3 regions of the Streptomyces sp. NPDC031479 genome follow, and region 1 is predicted to be linked to each of the others. Evidence: riboswitches for the same ligand, from Rfam matches in the RefSeq annotation. Region 1 holds a riboswitch; each other region holds the start of a gene.
The links. A riboswitch is a leader RNA that binds a small molecule or an ion and turns the genes downstream of it on or off. The one in region 1 is predicted to bind cobalamin.
Positions count from the first base shown of each region.

Region 1 (3,837 bases):
CCGCAGGTAGTACGTGGTCTTCAGACCCTGCTTCCAGGCGTACGCGTACATCGAGCTGAGCTTGCCGATGGTGGGCGTCTCCAGGAACAGGTTCAGCGACTGCGCCTGGTCCAGGAACGGAGTGCGGGCGGCCGCCATGTCGATCAGGCCGCGCTGCGGGATCTCCCACGCCGTGCGGTACAGCTCGCGCACCTCGGCCGGGATCCAGCCGAAGCCCTGCACGGAGCCGCTGGACTCGCGCAGCGCCTCGCGGGTCTGCGCGTCCCACACGCCGAGCTGCTTGAGCTCCTCCACCAGGTAGCCGTTGACCTGGAGGAACTCACCCGACAGGGTCTCGCGCTTGAAGAGGTTGGAGACCTGCGGCTCGATGCACTCGTAGACGCCCGCGATGGAGGCGATCGTCGCCGTCGGGGCGATGGCCAGCAGCAGGGAGTTGCGCATGCCGGTCTTCGCGATGCGGGCGCGCAGGGCGTCCCAGCGCTCCGGCCAGTTCAGCTCGACGTCGAAGTGGTCGGGGTGCAGCACGCCGCGGGCGGTGCGGGTCTGCTCCCAGGCCGGGAGGGGGCCGCTGCGCTCGGCGAGGTCGCAGGAGGCCTCGTAGGCGGCCAGCATGATGCGCTCGGAGAGCTTGGTGGACAGGGCCTTCGCCTCGGCCGAGTCGAACGGCAGCTTCAGCTTGAAGAAGACGTCCTGCAGGCCCATCGCGCCCAGGCCCACCGGCCGCCAGCGGGAGTTGGAGCGGCCCGCCTGCTCGGTCGGGTAGAAGTTGATGTCCACCACGCGGTCGAGGAAGGTCACGGCCGTGCGGACGGTCTCGTCCAGGCGCTCCCAGTCGATCTCGCCGTCCACGACGAAGGCGCCCATGTTGACCGAGCCGAGGTTGCAGACGGCGGTCTCGCCGTCGTTGGTGACCTCGATGATCTCGGTGCAGAGGTTGGAGGAGTGGACGACGGTGCCCGGCTCGGCGGTCTGGTTCGCCGTGCGGTTGGAGGCGTCCTTGAAGGTCATCCAGCCCTGGCCGGTCTGCGCGAGGGTGCGCATCATCCGGCCGTACAGGTCACGGGCGGGCATGGTCTTGCGGGCCAGGCCCGACGCCTCGGCCTTGCGGTAGGCGGCGTCGAACTCGTCGCCCCACAGGTCCACCAGCTCGGGGACGTCGGCCGGGGAGAACAGCGACCAGTCGGCGTCGGCGTTCACGCGGCGCATGAACTCGTCCGGCACCCAGTGGGCCAGGTTCAGGTTGTGGGTGCGGCGCTGGTCCTCACCGGTGTTGTCGCGGAGCTCCAGGAACTCCTCGATGTCCGCGTGCCAGGTCTCCAGGTAGACGGCGGCGGCGCCCTTGCGGCGGCCGCCCTGGTTGACGGCGGCGACGGAGGCGTCGAGGGTCTTCAGGAACGGGACGATGCCGTTGGAGTGGCCGTTGGTGCCGCGGATCAGGGAGCCGCGGGCCCGGATGCGCGAGTACGAGAGGCCGATGCCGCCGGCGTGCTTGGAGAGGCGGGCGACCTGGTGGTAGCGGTCGTAGATCGAGTCCAGCTCGTCCAGCGGGGAGTCCAGCAGGTAGCAGGAGGACATCTGCGGGTGGCGGGTGCCGGAGTTGAAGAGCGTGGGGGAGGACGGCAGGTAGTCCAGGCGGCTCATCAGCCGGTAGAGGGAGGCGACTTCCTCGACGGCCTGGACGGTGTCGTTCTCGGCGAGGCCGCAGGCCACGCGCAGCATGAAGTACTGCGGGGTCTCGATCACCTGACGGGTGATCGGGTGGCGCAGCAGGTAGCGGCTGTGCAGGGTGCGCAGGCCGAAGAAGCCGAAGCGGTCGTCCGCGCCCTCGGCGAGCGCGTGCTCGACCAGGGAGTTCAGGCGGGCCGCGTGGAGGGCGACGAACTCGGCGGTGCGGTCCGCGATCAGGCCCTCGCGGTGGCCGACGGCGACGGACTCGGCGAAGGACGCCGAACCCTGGCCCGCGGCCTCGTCGGCCACGGCCAGCGTCAGCAGGCGGGCGGCGAGGCGGGAGTACGCCGGGTCCTCGGAGATCAGGCCCGCGGCGGCCTCGGTGGCCAGCCCCCGCAGCTCGGCCTCGTCCGCGACGGCGCTGCGGCCGCGCAGGGCGGCGGCGGCGACCCGGCCCGGGTCGGTGTCGGGGAGGTCGACGGTCAGCTCGGTGAGAGTACGCAGCAGCGCGGCCCCCGGGCCTTCGGTGGTGTCGCCAGAAGTGGACTCGGCGCGCGGTGCGGAAGGCGCGATGGTCACGGCGGGAGCTCTCCCTCGCTCGGCCCGGTCATCGGCGGGGGCGCGGGCGGGCGCATGCGGGCGCACGGGAAGGCGCGACGTGCCGCATGGCGTCCACCGGCCCAACCGCGAGGCCCGGACGTGTCTCTACCCGGGTCGGTCGATCCGGGCGCGCTGCCGACAGGTCCTCGGACTTGCAGAATGCACCAATGGGTGCACGTCATACCGTTGCGGGACAGTTCCGGATTCACACCGGATTCCCCTGCGGCGACAGCGAGGATGAGCATACATGTGGGGGCGGCCCGATGCGTGACCCCCCACATGTTGTGTCGGCCCCTTGCTGAGCGTGGTGTTACAGCTCCAGCCGGTACGTGAGCAGGGTCAGCGCGGGGACCGGCGCCCAGTCCCGCTCCGGAGTGCGTACGAATCCCAGGCGGGCGTAGATCCGCTGGGCGCCGAGCATGGCGGGCTGGGTGGACAGCACCAGCGCCGACACCCCGTCCAGGGCCCGCGCGCGGTCGACGCAGGCCCGCACCAGGGCCTCCCCGACCCCCGCCCCGCGCGCCTCGGCGGCCACGGCCAGCATCCGGAACTCGGCCTCGCCGGGGCCCGCGATGTCGGCGAGGGGGCTCCCCGGTGCGGCGAACGTCACTCCTCCGAGGACCTCTTGGTCCCGCGCGGCGACGATCACCTCCCCGTCCCCGGCCCGGCCGGCGACGTCCCGCAGGACGTTCAGGTAGGTGTCGTCCTCGTTCAGGTCGAGCAGCCCGTCCCCGGTGTAGGCCTGCCCGGTGATCTCGCCCAGCCGGTCGTACTCGGCGGCCCTCGCCGTCCTGATCTCGATGTCCATGCCGTCGAGTGTGCGCCACGCGTGACGGTGCCCGGCGCTATCGTCGGAATCGGCACCGTCGAGGAAGGCGAGCGAGGCATGACCGTGATGACCGACCGGCCCCACATGCTGCCCGAGGACTTCGAGGCCGTGGCGCGCACAGCCGCCCGTGAGAGGGAGGGGACACGGCTGGAGTTCATCGACGGGGTCATCAGGAGCAAGGCCATGCCGGACGGCGACCACCAGATGATCATCCAGTGGCTGACGCGGATCTGCATGCAACACCGGCCGGAGCTCTGGTTGCACGGGGGACAGGGGATCAGGGCTCAGGAATACCGCGAAGGACGGGCCATCCCGGACGCCGTGCTGGCGCCTTCTCAGGCCTTCGTCGGCCAGGGTGACTGGGTCGATCCCGCTCCGGTCCTCATGGCCGTCGAGGTGACGTCATGGGACTCCGACACGCAGCGGCGGGACCACGTCGAGAAGCCGCGCGCGTACGCGGAGACGGGCATCCCCGTCTACCTGCTGATCGACCGGGCCAAGTGCGAGCTCTCGGTCTACAGCCAGCCGAACGGCCGCCGGTACGAGAGCGTCCACATCGTGCCGTACGGGACGGACATCGCCCTCCCCGACCCGGTCTCCCTCACCCTGCGGACGGAAGTCCTGAAGGACTGGGTGCGCTGAGTGCGCCGAAGGGCCCCGCCGGTCCGGCGGGGCCCTTCGTGCGCGCGGCAGGGGTTCAGCAGCAGCGGAAGCCCTCGCGCGGGTCCGCCTCGCGGGCG
Region 1 is NZ_JBVIKC010000003.1:253,931-257,767, reverse strand. It holds gene ACZ5D2_RS06130 (ribonucleoside-diphosphate reductase subunit alpha) at 1-2,247, opposite strand, end outside; cobalamin riboswitch at 2,389-2,513, opposite strand; gene ACZ5D2_RS06125 (GNAT family N-acetyltransferase) at 2,579-3,076, opposite strand; gene ACZ5D2_RS06120 (Uma2 family endonuclease) at 3,155-3,739, shown strand; gene ACZ5D2_RS06115 (YbdD/YjiX family protein) at 3,795-3,837, opposite strand, start outside.

Region 2 (3,837 bases), 240 kb from region 1:
GCCACACCGCGGCCCGGCCCGTCTGTCCGAGCCGGGCCGCCTGCGCCCGGCGGACCTGGGCCATCGAATCCAGCAGCAGGAAGCCGATCCGGTACATCACGAGGGCCACGTCCACCACCGGTGCGGGCACCCCCGCCCGCACCAGGCGCGGCAGCACGTCCGAGACCGGGGTGGTGAAGGCGAACAGGAGCACGCCGAGCGAGGCCGCCGAGGTGCGCAGCAGCAGCTCCCCGGCGTGCCGGGGCCCGTCCGGCGCCAGGGAGACGAAACCGGCGGGTCCGCCCAGCGACACCAGCAGCGGCAGCGCCCCGGTCACGCAGAAGCCGAGCGGCACCCGGAAGGCCCGCCACAGCTGCCGCCCCGCCACCCCCGCCGGGCCGAGCAGCACGGCCAGGGTCGCCGCGGCGACCAGCGGCCCGCCGGGCCAGGGCGGCAGGGACACGGCGGTGACGGTCAGGCCGAGTCCCAGCAGGGCCTTCTCCAGGGGGTGGCGGCGGCGCCAGCGGCTGGAGTGCGCCGCCACGTCGATCGGCAGCACCGCCTACGACTCCGCGACGGTCGTGGCGCCGGGCCCGGCGGCGGACCCGGCGGCGGACCCGGCCGGGTCCGCGGAGGCCGCGGCCGCCTGGGCGAGGCCCTGCCGGCGACCCTTGCGCACGCCGAAGTAGTACGCCAGCACGCCCGCGCCGAGCGCCGCCTGGAGGGCGAACAGCGCCGACTCGATCTCCCCGGACGGGGGTTCGTACAGCGGCGAGAACCAGGGTTGGTAGTCGGGCTTCAGCTCGGTGATGGCCGACTCCGCCTGTGCGTCGGCGCCCGTGAACGGCTCCTCCTCGCCGTCGCCGAGCCCCAGTGCGAGCGGGAGCACGGCCAGCGCGGCCACCAGGAGCAGCAGCAGGGTGTTGATCTTCGCGTTGCGGGTCATCGGACCGTCGCCTCCTTCTGCGCGCCGGCCGCGCCGGCCGCGCCGGTCAGCTTCGCGACCCCGAGCCGGACCAGGTCCGACTTGCTGGACTGCATCAGCAGGCGCATCACGAGCACCGTCAGCAGCCCCTCGCTCACCGCGAGCGGGATCTGCGTCAGGGCGAAGATCCCCGCGAACTTCTCCAGCGCGCCCCAGAAGCCGCTGCCCGGGTCCGGGAAGGCCAGCGCCAGCTGGACGGAGGTCACGCAGTAGGTGACGAGGTCGGCGAAGAAGGCGCCCAGGAAGACGGTCACCATCAGCGGCGCACCGGACTTCCGCAGCAGCCGGTAGACGGCGTAGCCGGCCCAGGGCCCGGCGATGGCCATCGAGAAGACGTTGGCGCCGAGGGTGGTGAGCCCGCCGTGCGCCAGCAGCAGGGCCTGGAACAGCAGGGTGATCGTACCGAGCACCGCCATGACGGGCGGCCGGAAGAGGATGGCGCCGAGCCCGGTACCGGTCGGGTGGGAGCAGCTGCCCGTCACCGAGGGGATCTTGAGCGCGGACAGGACGAAGGTGAACGCCCCCGAGGCCCCGAGCAGCAGGGTGCTCTCCGGATGGGCCTTCACCTCGCGGGTGAGGGCGCGGACTCCGTGGACGACGAACGGGGCGGACGCGGCGCCCCAGGCGACCGCGTGCAAGGGGGGCAGGAACCCCTCGGCTATATGCATGAGTAGAGAGACCTCTCCAGCACCTCGTGGATGGACGACGCGCCCCGGCCGGTCTCCTGGCTCACGGGTACTGATGCCCTGACTCCGCCTTCCCGGGGCCGTGCGGTCTCCCGCGCGGGCCCAGTGGCTTCCCGCAGGAGTAGAGCCGGACTTCCCGATCACAGTGGCGAGGGCCGCACCGGTTTTCCACCGGTTTCCCGAACACCAAGGCCAGCTGACCCTAGTCGCCAGGACGGACCGGTAACAACCCGCCCCAATTCGGCCGTTCGGGTGGCCGGATCCGGCGTGAGCGCCACCCGGCGCGACGCGGCCCGGACGGACGCGGTCCGCTGGCGGCCCCCGCCGACCCGGGGAAGGGTGGGGCGCATGGCTTCCGACACCCAGGGCTTCGACTACTCGGACCTCTCCGCCGTCTTCGTCAACTGCACCCTCAAGCGCTCGCCCGAGACCAGCAACACCGAGGGGCTGATCGCGAAGAGCCGTGCCGTCATGGAGGCGGCCGGCGCACGGACCTCACTGGTGCGGGCCGTCGACCACGACATCGCGACCGGGGTCTGGCCCGACATGACCGAACACGGCTGGGAGAGCGACCAGTGGCCGGTCCTCTACAGCCAGGTCATGGACGCCGACATCCTCGTGCTCTGCGGCCCGATCTGGCTCGGCGACAACAGCTCCGTCATGAAGCAGGTCATCGAGCGGCTCTACGCCTGCTCCTCCCTGCTCAACGACCGCGGCCAGTACGCCTACTACGGGCGGGTCGGCGGAGCGCTGATCACCGGCAACGAGGACGGGGTCAAACACTGCGCCATGAACATCCTCTACAGCCTCCAGCACCTGGGCTACGCCATCCCGCCCCAGGCCGACGCCGGCTGGATCGGCGAGGCCGGCCCCGGACCCTCCTACCTGGACCCCGGATCCGGCGGACCCGACAACGACTTCACCAACCGCAACACGGCCTTCATGTCCTGGAACCTCATGCACCTGGCGGCCCTCCTCAAGCGCGCGGGCGGCATCCCCGCGCACGGCAACCAGCGCTCCCTGTGGGACGCGGGCTGCCGCTTCGACTTCCCGAACCCGGAACACCGCTAGCGGTGCGGCGTCCCGGGCCGGGCCGCCGGTTTCAGCAGGTGTTCGGGTGCGCGACGTCCACCACGTACCGCTCGGGCGAGTGGAGGACCGTGGTGGTGAAGGCGGGCTTGGTGTCGAAGGCGGCGCCGAAGGTCACGTACCCCTCGTAGTCGCCGGTCAGGGCGAGGCCCTTGAGCTTGCTGAGGTAGATCTTCTGGAGCTTGGGCCCCTGGTAGACGTTCTGCCCCGCGTCGTCGTGACCGGCGGCGGGGTGCAGGCGGATCTCCAGGAAGTACTTCCCGGCCAGCGGGACGGGCTTGCCGGACCCGTCGTAGACCAGCTGGGAGACGGGCGTGACGGTGACCGGGGGCACGGAGCCCTGGAGGTCGATGACGATCCGGTCGTACGTGCAGTGACCGCCCCAGCGGGCGTTGACGACGAGCGGGGTCGGGGTGCGTACGGACGGAGCGGCGGACGCGGCGGCCGAGGCCGGTGCGGCGAGCGCGAGCCCGGCGGTGAGCAGGGCACCCGTGGCCAGGGCCACGGCCCGGCGGCGGCGCGGGCGGTTCAGGTGACGCATGACGTCCCCCCGATTCTCGTGAGACGGGGACTGGCTGTCACCGGGTAAGACACCCGTGCGGTGCCCGCGGTTCCCTCAGTACGCGAGGAGGGCGCTCAGCTCCGCGTCCAGGTCGTAGTGGCGCCGTTCCTCCCCCCGCGGGACCAGCTCGGTGAGCCGTCGGCACAGCTCGCGCACGTCCTTGGCGCGGGCGGAGACCACACAGCTCTGCGCGCCGTTGCTGAAGGCGAGGAACACGCGCGGCTCGGTGCCCCGCCGCATCGGCCACACCTGTATGTCGCCCTCGCCGGTGGCGCAGGTCTGCCCGTCGAGCAGCAGCTCGCGCGAGAACACCCAGCGGGCGAGGTGGGTCCCGGCGCCGCGGAAGTCGACGGCCAGCTCGTACGGCCGGTCCGTGCGGTAGACGAAGGCGCCGACCAGGGGGACGGACAGCGGCGCGGCTTCCAGCCGGAGCGGCAGGACGCGGTGTTCGGTGGTGGCCATGCTGGCTCTGCCTCTCTTCGCGCGGGTGGCGTTCCGTTCACGGACCCCCTCCGGGAACGCTAGTCGACGCCGGC
Region 2 is NZ_JBVIKC010000003.1:18,148-21,984, reverse strand. It holds gene cbiQ (cobalt ECF transporter T component CbiQ) at 1-538, opposite strand, end outside; gene ACZ5D2_RS05065 (energy-coupling factor ABC transporter substrate-binding protein) at 542-925, opposite strand; gene ACZ5D2_RS05060 (energy-coupling factor ABC transporter permease) at 922-1,632, opposite strand; cobalamin riboswitch at 1,662-1,879, opposite strand; gene ACZ5D2_RS05055 (flavodoxin family protein) at 1,999-2,721, shown strand; gene ACZ5D2_RS05050 (AMIN-like domain-containing (lipo)protein) at 2,753-3,280, opposite strand; gene ACZ5D2_RS05045 (SsgA family sporulation/cell division regulator) at 3,356-3,763, opposite strand.
Region 2: linked by a shared signal. The riboswitch ahead of ACZ5D2_RS05060 (energy-coupling factor ABC transporter permease) and the one ahead of ACZ5D2_RS06130 (ribonucleoside-diphosphate reductase subunit alpha) in region 1 are both predicted to bind cobalamin.

Region 3 (3,837 bases), on a different contig from region 1:
AATTAGTGAGTTATTGCATAGACCTTGCAAGAAGAATAGGGCATGGGCCGCCGGCGGCAGCGGAGACGTTTCCGCTGGTCAAGGCCCGACCCTCCCTGAGCGTGGGGTCGGGCCGGGTCGGACACCCGTCGGGTGTCCGACCCGGCCCTGCCGGATCAGCATTCCTCGGTCGCGAGATCCGCGCGGATCCGGCGCGCGGCCGCGACGAGGTTCTCCAGGGAGGCACGGGTTTCGGGCCAGCCGCGGGTCTTCAGGCCGCAGTCGGGGTTGACCCAGAGCCGTTCGGCCGGGATGGCCGCGAGTCCCTTGCGGAGCAGCGCGGCCGCCTCCTCGGCGCCGGGAACGCGCGGGGAGTGGATGTCCCAGACGCCGGGACCGGCCTCGCGGGGGTAGCCGTGCCCGGCCAGCTCGTCGGCGACCCGCATGTGGGAACGGGCGGCCTCCAGGCTGATGACGTCGGCGTCGAGGTCGTCGATGGCCCGGACGATGTCACCGAACTCCGCGTAGCACATGTGCGTGTGGATCTGGGTGTCCGGCCGGACACCGCTGGTCGTGAGCCGGAAGGACTCGGTGGCCCAGTCGAGGTACTCCGCGTGGTCGGCGGCCCGCAGCGGGAGGGTCTCGCGCAGGGCCGGCTCGTCGACCTGGATGACCGAAGTGCCCGCCGCCTCCAGGTCGCCCACCTCGTCCCGCAGGGCGAGTGCCACCTGGCGGGCGGTGTCCCCGAGGGGCTGGTCGTCGCGTACGAAGGACCAGGCGAGCATGGTGACCGGGCCGGTCAGCATGCCCTTGACCGGCTTGGCCGTCTGCGACTGGGCGTACGAGGTCCAGCGCACGGTCATCGGCTCGGGGCGGGAGACGTCCCCGGCCAGGACCGGCGGGCGGACGTAGCGGGTGCCGTAGGACTGCACCCAGCCGTACCGGGTGGCGACGTAGCCGGTGAGCTGCTCCGCGAAGTACTGGACCATGTCATTGCGTTCGGGTTCGCCGTGCACCAGGACGTCGATCCCGGCCTTCTCCTGGAAGGAGAGGACCTCGCGGATCTCGTCCTTGATCCGTTCCTCGTAGCCGGCCGTGTCGATCCGGCCGGCCCGCAGGTCGGCGCGGGCGAGGCGCAGCTCGTCGGTCTGCGGGAACGAGCCGATGGTGGTCGTCGGCAGGAGCGGCAGGCCCAGGTGGGCGCGCTGGGCGGCGGTGCGCCGCGCGTAGGGCTGCGCCCGGCGCGCGTCGGCTTCGCCGATCGCGGCGGTCCGGGCCCGGACCGCGGGGTCATGGGTGAGGGCGGAGCCCGCGCGGGAAGCCAGGTCGGCCCGGTTCGCGGCGAGTTCGGCGGCGATCGTGCCGGTGCCCTGGGCGAGGCCGCGGGCGAGGGTGGTGATCTCGGTGGTCTTCTGGCGGGCGAAGGCGAGCCAGCGACGGATCTGCGGGTCGATGTCACGCTCGGCCGCGGCGTCCAGCGGGACGTGGAGGAGGGAACAGGAGGCGGCGACGTCGACCCGGTCGGCGAGGCCGAGCAGGGTTCCGAGGGTGGCCAGGGACTTCCGGTAGTCGTTGATCCAGATGTTGCGGCCGTTGACCACGCCCGCGACGAGCCGCTTGCCGGGCAGCCCGCCTACGGCCGCGAGGTCGGCGAGGTTCGCGGCGCCGGCGTCGGTGAAGTCCAGCGCCAGCCCCTCGACGGGGGCGGCGGCGAGCACCCGGAGGGCGCTGCCGAGCCGGCCGAAGTACGAGGCGACCAGCAGCTTCGGACGGTCGGTGGCCGCCCCCAGCTCGCGGTAGGCGCGGGCGGCGGCGTCCAGGTCGGCCGGGGTGCGGTCCTGGACCAGGGCCGGTTCGTCCAGCTGGACCCACTCGGCGCCGGCGGCGCGCAGATCGGCGAGGACCCGGGCGTAGACGGGCAGCAGCCGGTCGAGGAGGGTGATCGGCCGGAAGCCGGCGGCCACGCCCGGGGCGGGCTTGGCCAGCAGGAGGTAGGTGAGGGGTCCGACGAGGACGGGGCGGGCCGTGTGCCCGAGCGCGAGGGCCTCCTTCAGCTCGGCGACCTGCTTCGTGGAGTCGGCGGTGAAGACGGTGTCGGGGCCGAGTTCGGGGACCAGGTAGTGGTAGTTCGTGTCGAACCACTTGGTCATCTCCAGCGGGGCGACGTCCTGGGTGCCGCGGGCCATCGCGAAGTAGCCGTCGAGGGCGTCTTCGGCGACCGCCGCGCGGTGCCGACCGGGGACGGCGCCGACCATGACGCTGGTGTCCAGGACGTGGTCGTAGTACGAGAAGTCGCCGGTCGGCACCTCGGTGATGCCCGCATCGGCCAGCTGCCGCCAGTTGGAGCGGCGGAGGCCGGCGGCTGTCCGCCGGAGGGCTTCGGCGGTGACGCGGCCCTTCCAGTAACCCTCGACGGCCTTCTTCAGTTCGCGGTTCCGACCCTGACGGGGGTAGCCGTACACAGTGGCTCGTGCTGCCGCGGCCGCGGGCTTCGCTGTCACGGAACTCTCCTTCGCGAGATGTGTCCTGGACGTCCCGGTGAGGGGACGCGGACGCGAAGGAACGGCAGAACGCGCGGACCACGGCGCGGGGATGCACCGCGCGTGCCGCTCGTCGTGTACGCCGACCCGCCCACGAGGTCACCGGGATCTCCGCACGGGAATCGTCCGCGTACGGGCAACGGGCAGGTCTTCGGACTCGCGGGCACGCCTGCCGGTCTCCCGGCGGGCCCCTACTGGCCGTCGCTTCCCAGGACCGTTGTCCGGTCCCAGTGCGTATGACGGCGGTCGTTCCCGCTCACCGCTGCGGGGCAGTCCCGGATTCCCACCGGGTTCCCTCTTACGACGCATCCCGCCTGGCGGACGGGGCGAACCAGCTGCACCGGCCACCCTAGGGCGGAAGATCGCCCAGCGGCGAGCCCCGTCCATCATCCGGACGGCGAAACGGGACGGGACGCGGGCCGCAAGCCCTCCGGCTGCATGAGACATGCCGCTTTCGGCGGAATGCCCGGTGACGTGCCGTCGGCGGGCCATCCTGTGGGCTGTTGCACGGTCGTGTCAGGAGTCCGTGGGTGTACCGATCGCTTGAGCGGCTTGATGACCGGATCCGGCGCGAGCGCCGGGCGGGCCCCGGGGGCGCGGGACGGGCACCGGCTCGCAACCATGCCGCCGCGGTGGAGCACGGCGCCCCGTGCGGTGAGCGGGAGCGGACGTCCGCGTCCCGGTCCACCGGGCGATCGTGATGGCGGGCGGCAGGGAGGGGGAGCGGGCGAAGCGGGCGCCCAAACCCGACCCGTTGCTGCGCCTGGAAGCCGAGCTGGGCCGGATCGAAGAGCGGCTGCGGGCCCTGGCCGCGGCCAGGGCCCGGATCGAGGGCCTGCTGGGTGCGGTGGTGGCCATCACCCGGGAGGTGGAACTGCCGGCGGTGCTGAACCGCATCGTGACCACCGCGATGGAGCTGGTCGGCGCCCGCTTCGGGGCACTCGGCGTACTGGACGACTCCGGAGAGCGGCTGGCGCAGTTCATCGCCGTCGGCCTCTCCGAGGAGGAACGCGCGGCCCTGGCCGACGTGGGGTTTCCCGGCGGTCTGGGCGTACTCGGATACCTGATCCGCCACCCCGAACCGCTGCGGGTCGACGACATCTCCGCCCATCCGTCCTCGGTCGGGTTCCCGCCCGGCCACCCACGGATGAGCACCCTCCTCGGCGTCGCCATCAGCGTCCGCGGCGAGACCTACGGAGACCTCTACCTCTCCGAGCGGGGTGACGGGCGCGCCTTCGACGTCCACGACGAGAACATCGTCGTCGCCCTCGCCAGCGCCGCCGGCATCGCGATCGACAACGTCCGCCTCCTCGAACAG
Region 3 is NZ_JBVIKC010000007.1:240,780-244,616, reverse strand. It holds gene metE (5-methyltetrahydropteroyltriglutamate--homocysteine S-methyltransferase) at 156-2,480, opposite strand; cobalamin riboswitch at 2,657-2,857, opposite strand; gene ACZ5D2_RS11415 (PP2C family protein-serine/threonine phosphatase) at 3,220-3,837, shown strand, end outside.
Region 3: linked by a shared signal. The riboswitch ahead of metE (5-methyltetrahydropteroyltriglutamate--homocysteine S-methyltransferase) and the one ahead of ACZ5D2_RS06130 (ribonucleoside-diphosphate reductase subunit alpha) in region 1 are both predicted to bind cobalamin.